Regions from separate parts of the Paenibacillus rhizovicinus genome, predicted to be linked through region 2. Evidence: a T-box and tRNA genes for the amino acid it is inferred to sense, from the RefSeq annotation. Region 2 holds a T-box; the other holds one or more tRNA genes.
The links. The T-box of region 2 lies ahead of GZH47_RS27415 (valine--tRNA ligase). A T-box ahead of a tRNA ligase gene usually reads a tRNA of that ligase, here a tRNA-Val.

Region 1: it encodes a tRNA-Val, which carries the amino acid that the T-box ahead of GZH47_RS27415 (valine--tRNA ligase) is inferred to sense. The anticodon was not compared.

Annotation. Positions count from the first base shown of each region.
Region 1 is NZ_CP048286.1:1,140,851-1,146,019, reverse strand. It holds gene GZH47_RS05350 (GH25 family lysozyme) at 1-650, shown strand, start outside; tRNA gene GZH47_RS05345 (tRNA-Val) at 802-877, opposite strand; gene GZH47_RS05340 (C40 family peptidase) at 1,011-2,024, shown strand; tRNA gene GZH47_RS05335 (tRNA-Val) at 2,169-2,244, opposite strand; gene GZH47_RS34010 (hypothetical protein) at 2,391-2,558, shown strand; gene GZH47_RS05330 (hypothetical protein) at 2,641-2,892, shown strand; gene GZH47_RS05325 (DUF3892 domain-containing protein) at 3,036-3,302, shown strand; gene GZH47_RS05320 (MBL fold metallo-hydrolase) at 3,486-4,214, opposite strand; gene GZH47_RS05315 (hypothetical protein) at 4,378-4,593, shown strand; gene GZH47_RS05310 (stalk domain-containing protein) at 4,771-5,169, shown strand, end outside.
Region 2 is NZ_CP048286.1:6,144,526-6,149,694, reverse strand. It holds gene GZH47_RS27415 (valine--tRNA ligase) at 1-2,003, opposite strand, end outside; T-box leader at 2,135-2,374, opposite strand; gene GZH47_RS27410 (LysM peptidoglycan-binding domain-containing protein) at 2,580-4,010, opposite strand; gene GZH47_RS27405 (RluA family pseudouridine synthase) at 4,204-5,169, opposite strand, start outside.

The DNA.
Region 1 (5,169 bases), 2.0 Mb from region 2:
TTCCGCATGCATTGGACGTGGAAGGAAAAGCATCGCGATTAGGCGGCGCAGCGTTGACTGCTTGGTGCGTGGCATGGCTGAAGGCGGTCGAACAGCTGACAAGCCACCCGGTTATGATCTACACGGGAGCCAGCTTCGCCAAGAGCTACCTGGGCAAGAGTCTCGAACAGTGGCCGCTCTGGGTAGCGCATTACGAAGTCGATCAGCCAATGGACAATAACACCTGGTCCGCGTGGGCTATCTTTCAATATTCCTCTGAGGAGAAAGTGGACGGGATTAAAGGGAACGTCGACATGAATGCCATGGAGAAAGCCTTCTATGACAAGTATGTCCATCCCGTTGTCGTTCCCGCGATTCCTAAACCAACCGGGATAGATACCATTAAAGTCGTCGTGAACGATAAGCTTGCAGCTTATGGCCGAATGATTGACGGTCACGTCTATCTCCCGCTGCGGTTATTGGGGGACGCGCTTGGGGTAGATGTCGAGTGGAGGGCGGCGGAAGCATCTCCTTATGTAGGCGGTAAAATAGTTCCTTATTACAAACTGATCGACGGCAAGACGTATATCGGCGTCCGAGTAGCGGCAGAAATGCTCGGAGGCAAAGCATCCTGGGACAATGGCACGAAGAAAGTGTACTTGTATAAATAAAGAAACCTGACGGCGTTCAGCCGGCTTCCGATCTTGCAAGAAGGCCTATGCGATTGCGCATAGGCCTTCTTTATGTTCATTAATTTTATTCTATGAAGGATATGAAAATCAAAAAAGACCTTGAGTATCAAGGCTTTCGGCGTTTGAATGATGGTGATCTGGACAGGGTTCGAACCTGTGACCCCTACCCTGTCAAGATAGTGCTCTCCCAGCTGAGCTACCAGATCATCGTGTAAGTGTTTCTTCTCGTAGAAATGATTATATCTGGTATTCGGCGAGAATGCAATAGTTTTTTTAATAATTCCTTGTATGGAAGGACATTCTATTCGAGGATCAATATATAGGGAGGACCTGCTACGCATGAAACGCTACCTGATAGTGACTGCCATGGCGATGCTCTTGGCGTCCTGTTCTTCGAATGAACAGGCGAATGGCGTCAAAACGAACAGTGCAAGCAATGTCGTTAAGCTTCGGACGGAAGGGAACGCCCAGGTTTTCAAGTCGGAGCATTGGCTGGACAAGGGCAAAGTCTGGATTCCGGCTGAACGTGCGGCTGCGCTGTTAAATTACCGTTACGCTTTAAAAGAAGGCAATCATATGGCGGCGATGGGCTATAGCGATCCGTTGTACGTGTTTACCGCCGATTCGAAACAAGCGAAAATCGGAGAGGACAGCGTCATTCTAAGCGAGGCGCCGCGAATGATCGGCCAATCGTTATGTCTCGAGCTCGGATCGTTGTCTCAGCTGCTGCAGACCCCGGTGAAATGGGATGGGAAGCACCAGACCGTCGTTGTCGGTCCGCCGAAGAACAGGGATCCGCAAAGGACGCCTGCCGTCGGAATGCCAGGTTCGACGCTCCGGACACGATCTGTCGATTCCAATAGCGCAGATAACCCGGATAACGCAGCTAATGATAATAACGCCGATAATGGAGATACAGGCACGAACGCGGGGAGCGACACCGGGACTTCAGATAATGCGGATACCGCGAAGGCCGACGAGGTCATCGCCTATGCAGAACGCTATATGGATACCCCCTATAAGTTTGATGCCGCTCCGTACGAGCAAAGCCATAAATTCGATTGCTCGTCCTTTATGCAGCATGTTTTCGATCATTTTGGCATCGACTTGCCGCGTTCGTCGAAAGCGCAATCCAAGATCGGAAAATACGTGACGAGGAATAATCTGCAAAAGGGCGATATCGTGTTCTTCTACACGCCCGGCAGATACAGCAGTAACGAAATCGTCGGACACGTTGGTCTCTATATCGGTAACAATAAAGTCATTCAAACGTACGGCGATCCCGGCGTTACCATTACTTCGCTCGAAGGAAATTGGGACAAACGGATTCTATGGGCTCGAAGAGTCCTGTAGGCAGGTTAGTGATGAAACGCAATGTTTTCATAGTGCAATTGCAAAAGAAGCCATCAGGAAAATCCTGATGGCTTCTTTATTGCTTTTTCGGCTTTGTCACAAAAGAAAAACCCTTGAATTCACAAGGGCGTTAGTTGATTAATATGGTGATCTGGACAGGGTTCGAACCTGTGACCCCTACCCTGTCAAGATAGTGCTCTCCCAGCTGAGCTACCAGATCATGAGGTGTTTCTTCGCAGTGACAAGTAATAATATATCAAACGAGAAAGTTGAAGTCAACCCTTTTTCACAAAAAACGATTCTATTTATTTATTAACCCGCATATGGTGTACTCAAGCATCGATTCTTGGAGAGGCGGGTTGTCTAGTGGTGGAGGAAGCTGCCTATTTGGCGGTATGGCTGATCGGACTATTCGGGATTGTCGGAGCGGTGTGCATATGCGTGGCAAAGATGGTCATTCACGATTCCACGGCGTATGACGAGAATTACGTTTGGAGGCGGAAGCTGCCCCCTGAAGCAAAGGGAAAACGTTAAGCCAAGAGATGCATCGGGTTTGATTATCGAATGTAAGGGTATACTATTCCAAAGATTGCTAATCCGATCGGGAGTGGTAGCCATGATTAAACGCCTTTGCGTAATTGCCGGTTTACTGCTGTGCGCTGGCTGCGCGCAGTCAAATCCGTCTGCCGCCGTTTCAGTCCCTAAGGCTGAATTGTTCGATAGCGTGACCAGGACGGTGTACCCGCAAGACCAATCCGTGTTGGGCGATGTGTACGAACCTGTCGATCAACCGCGCATCCTTGTTCCGCCGCTGCCCGGCGAACCGGCTCCGGAACAAAGCAAGCCACCACTATTGAATACGAATTGACGGACATGTCCGGATGCCTTCGCGCATGCCGGACATTTTACTTTTCTCGGCACGAAATTAGTGATAGGAGTAAGGTTGCGAATAAAGCGCTTGGTAGTGGGAGAACCTACTTGGGCATCCAGAACAAAAAGGAGGAACTCCATATGGTACGTTTACAACATCCGAATGACGAAGCAGGAGGAGCGGGAGCGGAGACGTTCGTTGCAGCGCGCAAAAACGGCGACGGCGACTTGCTGTCTTTCAAAACCTCGTCCGGCCGCGAAATGAATTATGAAGAGGCGCTGTCGGCAGCGAGCAGCGGCGCGATCGCCGGTGTCAATGTATTCAAGGGCCGAGACGGCGAAATGTACATCCGCGGCGATGCGGATGGAGATCCAACGAACAATTTGGATCAGCTGCCCAACTTTTAAACGAGTCACGCGCAGACGCATGACGATACTGCGAGCGTTAGATCTCCGTTTCGCGCAGTAACGTTCTCCCACAAACAATTACATTTATGCATAACCAAAAAAGCCCGCGCTCTGCGGGCTTTTCGTTGTGATTTAATATGCTATGATCGGTCGCTTCGTATTTGATGCGATCGGTATACGGAATTAGAAGCGGTAACGTTCGTGCTGTTCGACAAAACGCATGACCCCGGTGTGCCCTTCGTATTGCGGCTTCGTATCATCATAATGCATGAGCCATATCCGTTCCTGAACGTAAAGCGGCAAGGACCGCAGTTCATCGAGTGTCGTATGCACGACGCCAGGCGGTTTCAATTGGCAGTCATGAAATATCGTCGTGCATCCGCGCTCGTCAACCAGCCTTTGAAGCAGCCCGGAATTGAAGATCATATCGGCGGAATAGAAGAACGTATCGTTGAAGAAATACGAATAGCTGATTTTATTCGGAATATGCGCTGTCTGGATCGGTTCGACGGTCAGTCCGGGAATCAGTTCCGACTTCGTATCCGGCTGAATGAGCCGAACGTCGAAATAGTCGTCCAGCGAAGGGCATTCATCCTGCAGCAGTCCGCCCTTGAGCGAGCTTTCCCAGAGGGGTTTGGCAAGCGGTTCCGGAATGAATAGCAGCGGTTTGCGCCCGTGGTTGAACTTCATTCGAAAAGCAAGCTCCTCCATGCCCCCGATATGGTCGGCGTGAATGTGGCTGATCAGTACGGCGTCGATATCGCTGATCGGCTTGCCGAGCTGATGGAGGGAAAGCGGTGCCGTTATCCCGCAATCCAGCAGAAGCGTCTGGTTTTCCGAGTAAATCATCGCATTCGTGTTGTAATAGGTTTTGGCAAAAGCGCTGCCCGTTCCGAGCATTTGAATATCCAAGCGGACATCCTCCTATGCGTTACGATACTTTTCAATTTATCATCTCTATTCGGAAATGGAAAGAAAAACTATTTTTCGTTTCCCTCGCTTTGGCCAAGCACGCCTTCGCCGGTCCGGCATACGATAGCAATGAACGGATCACAGATGGGCAGGTGCGGATATTATGGCTCCAAGTAAAACACCAAGCAAAGGTAAAGCCGCAAGTAAGAAGAAGTCGCCTTCGGAACGCAAGCAAGCGGTATTGAAGCTGGTTCTCTCGGATACATGCGCAGTGTGCAAGACGCCATGCGCGAGAGGAACGCGGTATTTGGAAAGCATGCAGCAGCCGGGAGCCGTGGGTAAAGGCGTGCCTTGCATTTTGACGCGAACCTACGTGTAAGCCCCTGAACGGGGGAATGATCGGTATTGCCCAGCTTATTATTTCCCGGGCAAGCGCAGTTTTCTACAGAAAGCGACAGCTTTGTCTAGAGGAAAAAACTTTTACTATTGGCGCAACTTTGGACGGCTTGGCGAGTATAACCATTTATCCAGAGAAACGGACGGAGGTTCTACTACCATGAAGTTCAGAAAGCTTCTGATTGCAACGCTGGTCTTGTCCGTGTGGGGCGGGACGATGCTCTTCGCCGACTCGGCATCCCAGCGGGTCCGGGTCATCGTTAACGGCGCGGAATTGGATGACGCAGGCATTTTTACGGACGGGAAAACGTACTTATCGGTGAGGCAAGTCGCGAATACGCTGCAATCGCTCGTCTTCTGGGACGAAAGCTCGAAGAAAGTAACGATTTATAAACCGAACGTGCATATGTTCCTGTTCCAGGACACGACAATATTCGGCAATGTGGTCAAAGGCAACAAGATTACGTTCAAGGTATTCGCTCAAATCGATAATCTGCTGACCGATATTTCAGCCGTGAAAATTACGATTGCCGATCCGGGGGGAGATGAACAGGTCATC
Region 2 (5,169 bases):
TCCGTGCCGTTCAGGTTCAGCTTCGCGAACTCGATGTACCAGTCGCACAAGTCATCCCAGATGAAATTGTACAGGACGCGGCCCGTTTCGCCGAAATCGTAGCTGTCGATCAGCCGCGTCGTGTCCGCAACCGCCGCATTCAGGCGATGCAGGATCCAGCGGTCGGCAGTGCCAAGCTTCACGTTGATGTCGATGTCGGCTGCTGTCACGCCTTCCAAGTTCATCAGCGCAAAGCGCGACGCGTTCCAGATCTTGTTGGCGAAGTTGCGCGCTTGCTCGACCCGCTCCCAGCGGAAACGCAAATCCTGGCCCGGCGTGCTGCTCGTGGAAATCATATAACGCATGGCATCCGCGCCGTATTTCTCGATCACTTCCAGCGGATCGACGCCGTTTCCGAGCGATTTGGACATTTTCTTGCCGTTCTCGTCGCGAACGAGACCATGCATCAGAACGTCTTTGAACGGAATTTCATCCGTGAATTCGATGGCGGTGAAGATCATCCGGGCAACCCAGAAGTAAATAATATCGTAACCCGTAACCAGGACATCGGTCGGGTAGAAGCGTTTCAGATCTTCCGTTTGTTCCGGCCAGCCAAGCGTGGAGAACGGCCATAGACCTGAGCTGAACCAGGTGTCGAGCACGTCTTCGTCTTGACGGAGCGATTCGCTTCCGCAAGCCGAACACGCCGTTTGGTCCTCGCGCTCGACATGCATCGCGCCGCAAGCGTCGCAATACCAAGCCGGAATGCGGTGACCCCACCAGAGCTGGCGGGAAATACACCAGTCGCGTACGTTTTCGATCCATTGCAGATACGTTTTATCGAACCGATCCGGTACGAAATTAACGCCTTTGCCGCTCTTCTGCGCCTCGATCGCCGCATCAGCCAGCGGTTTCATGTCGACGAACCATTGCGTCGACAAGTAAGGCTCGACGACCGCGCCGCTGCGCTCGCTGTGTCCGACTTGATGGACATGGTCTTCGATTTTGATGCAAACCCCGCTGGCTTGCATATCCGCTACGATGCGCTTGCGGCAATCCGCGCGGTCCATGCCGTTATAGGGTCCGGCTTCCGCGTTCATCGTGCCGCTTTCGTCCATGACGACGATTTGCGGCAGCTGATGGCGAAGGCCGACCTCGAAGTCGTTCGGATCGTGCGCAGGCGTAATTTTGACGGCGCCGGAGCCGAATTCCTTCTCGACGTATTCGTCGCCGATAATCGGGATTTCCCGGCCGATAATCGGCAGTACGATCATTTCGCCGATCAGGTGCTTGTAGCGCTCGTCTTCCGGATGTACCGCAACCGCCGTATCGCCGAGCATCGTTTCCGGACGGGTCGTAGCGACCGTAATGAAACCGGAACCGTTCTTCAGCGGATATTGCAGATGGTACAGATGTCCGTTGACTTCTTTATGTTCAACCTCGATATCCGAGAGCGCCGTGCGAGCCGCCGGATCCCAGTTGATAATCTTCTTGCCGCGGTAGATTAAGCCCTTCTCGTAGAGACGTACGAAAACTTCGCGAACGGCGCGGGAGAGACCTTCGTCCAGCGTGAAGCGTTCGCGCGAGTAATCGAGCGAGAAGCCCATTTTGGCCCATTGCTCATGAATGGTCGCAGCGTAGCTGTCCTTCCACTCCCACACCTTCTCCAGAAACTTCTCGCGGCCCAGATCGTACCGGGACAATCCTTCTTCGCGCAGCTTCTGTTCAACCTTCGTCTGCGTCGCGATGCCGGCGTGGTCCGTACCCGGAAGCCACAACGTGTCAAAGCCTTGCATCCGTTTCGCCCGAATCAAAATATCCTGCAGCGTAAAATCGAGCGCATGCCCGATGTGCAGCATCCCCGTGACGTTCGGCGGCGGTATAACGATCGTGTACGTCTCGGCATCCGGGCGCTTGCCCGCTTCGAAAAACTTGCCCTCCATCCAGTAAGGATACCATTTGGATTCCGCGGCCTTAGGGTCATAGGTCGTCGGCATTTCAGTCATCGTTTGTTTCTGCGACATGTCAGTTCCTACCTCCATAATATGTCCTCATCCGGTTCCTGACGCGAATCGCGCATGACCGGTCGTTGATCGCTAATCGAAAACCGTTTCCCCTCGTAAATCGAAAAAAAAATAAACCTCTCGCCCTTATAGCAAAGGACGAAAGGTTCTGGCTTCCGCGGTACCACCTTTGTTCCGAAACGACGGTCTGCGCCGATTCGACAACTTATTAACAGATAACGGCTGCTGCCGGCCGAACTACGCGAAGGAATTCGCTTCATTCCAGCGACTCAGGGGCGACCAGTCACAGTATATTCCTGCAGAACCTCACAGCGCAATCGGTTCCGCTCTCTGAAGGTATTCCTGCCACTCTTCCCCATCAACGTCATTTAAAATAATTATTGCCTTATTTTTTCTATCATACACGTTTTGATTTATAATCGTCAATCCCAATGGGCTTCTCCCTGGCGTTTTACGCAATTATGGAAATGAATTCGATATAAAGCCTTCCATGAACGTTAAAAAAGCCTGCCGGATAGCCTCTCAGAGGCTCCGGCAAGCTTATCCGGGCTTTGTTTGCGCCCGTCCTGTCCCGCGTCAAGGGATGTACAACACTTGGCCTTCGCTGACGCTTTGATCGTTAAGCCGGTTGTAAAGCGCGATCTCCCGCGCCTGCAGCTGATACCGGCCTGCGATGAGGTCAAGCGTTTCCTCGCGCTGCACGATGCAGATGCGCATTTTGCGGAAGGCGTTATCTTCGCTCGGCCGCAGCAGGTTCTTCCACTCGATTTCGTCGCCCGAAGTACGGCGGCTCTGCGCAGCTTCGCGCTCCGCATGCAGCTCGGCTGCCGCTTTGGCTTCCTGCTCGCGCCGGCTCGACTGCAGCAGGGACCTGAAGCTGACGTTGCCGGCGCCTTGCTGCGCGGCGTCGTCCTCGGCAGGCTTGCCGGCCAATGCGACGCGGATTTCCTTGCGTTCTTCGGCATCCTGCACGGATACTTCGCCGAAGGTCTGCACGGATTCCGAAGCGTTAACCGACGGAGGCACCGCTTGCTGCCGGATTGACGGCTCGAGCTCGGACTGGGCGAAGGAAGCGGATTCCGACGCCGCCTCTTCGGCAGCAGGCGGCGCCGCTTCCGATTGGAGCGCTTGCGCCTCCGGCTGGGCGAAGTCCTGCTGCTCGACGCCCTGGAAGGCTTCGCGTTCCGCGCCTTGAGCGGCTTCCTGACGCGTCGCTTGCTCGAAGGCCGCTTCTTGCCTTGCCGCTTCCAGGAGAGCGGCTTCTTGACGAACCGCTTCCTGTCTCGCCGCCTCTTGACGGGCAACCTCCTGCTGGGCAATCGCAAGCAGTTCCTGCTCTCTTGATCTCGCGGCGCGGGCTAACGCTTCGCGCGCTTCCTCAGCCTCTACCTGGGCGGCTAAAGCGCGCTGCGCCTCCCGTTCCGCCGCTTCGCGCTGCTGCTCTTCCTGCCAGAACGACGGCTGCTCTTGCGGCGGCGTAAAGAATGGCGGCTGTTCCTGCGGCGGCTGGGCAAAGAACGGCTGCGCCTCCGGCTGACCCGCGAAGAACGGCGGCGCTTCGGATTGATATTCTTCGTCTCCCCTGCTGTGAACGACCGTATAAGGCTCTTCCCGCTGCCAATCCGCCTGCGAACTGGGCTGCTCGATTTCAATGCCGAACAGCGACAATACGCCCGTAATGTTGAGCGTCCTCGTCGACAATACATCCACGTCGAAGTTGTCGATCTCCACGGAAATGTCGTCCAACCGGTGAATCCGATTGAGCGGCAGCGTGATTTCGACTGGAATCCAATGCTCCAGAGCCTGCTCCGACAGCGGCTGCTCTTCCGACCGGTATACCCCCGTCAGCAAAAGATGCCCCTTCAGCAGAACCTGCTCGTCTTGTTGTACGATGCCAATGCGGGGAACGAGCTCGATTTCATCCAGCTCGTCGATCGCCGCCACTTCATCTGGCAAATGAACCCGCTCGTAAATATCAAATCGCAAACCGTTTGACTGGCTTGGCACGTTAGTCGTCCTCCTTTCCCCTCATAAAAAGCTTGAATCCAGCTTCTTCAAATACAAGAAAGTATAAGTTCACTCATACTTTGCTTATATTTCTATGGGATGAAACTTGCAGACGCCAGCCTAATAGGCGCCAGCCGTTTCATCTTGCCTATTTATCTATATGGCAAGGGGTGGGCAGGCATGACTACGATTTTCACAGGGAAGCGAGGCGGCGCCGGACTTCACTGAACCAAGCAGGCTCGGGTGCCGTTAACGTCATTTCGCGGCTTCTCCACGGGTGCCGGAAGGAAAGCTGCTCGCCGCGCAGCGCCTGGTGGCGCAGTATCGCGTCGCGGCCGCCGTAGAGCGTGTCTCCGATGAGCGGATGACCGAGATTGCTCATATGGACGCGAATTTGATGCGTTCTGCCCGTTTCCAGCCATACGCGCACAAGCGAAGCATCCTTGTAGACCTCGACGGTCTCGTAATGCGTCACCGCGTGATCGCCGTCCGGGGTCACTCTGCGTCTGGAACGGTGATGGCGGTCTTTTCCGATCGGCGCGTTCACGGTGCCTGTCCGCTGTTTCAGTACGCCATGGATAATGGCGGCATACTGCCTGCCGATCGTTTTCTCGCGCATCGCTTCGTCCAGCCGCAGCTGCGCCAGCTCGTTGCGCGCATACAAGACAGGCCCTGCCGTATCGTCATCCAGCCGATGAATATGTTTGGCCGGCTGCAGATCTCCATGAAGGATCCCGTCTCGAACGGCCGCTTCGTCCAGCGTTCCTCGTTGTCCAGGCGCCGAAGGATGGACAGGCATCCCGGCCGGCTTGTTCATCACCAGGCACCAATCGTCCCGAAAGAGAGCCTCTGCTTGTTCTGTATAGGTAGGCTGAGATGGTTGAGCTGCTTGGGTTGCTGCTGGTTTGGCCTGGGGCGTTGCTGGTTTACCTTGGGTCGCTGCTGGATTGGCCAGGCTGGCTTGCCCGTCCGCCAGTGCCATTTGCGCCATGCGGTATGCAGCGTCCTTCCCAGGGTCCCCGGGCAGAAACGTCTTCAACCGGATGACGCCTTCTTCGAACTGAATGCCTCCGACCGAAAACAGCCGGTTCAGCCATTTCTCCGGAAATAAACCAAGGGCCAGCAGCCAAATCCGCACATGATGCGGATGGCTCCCGGC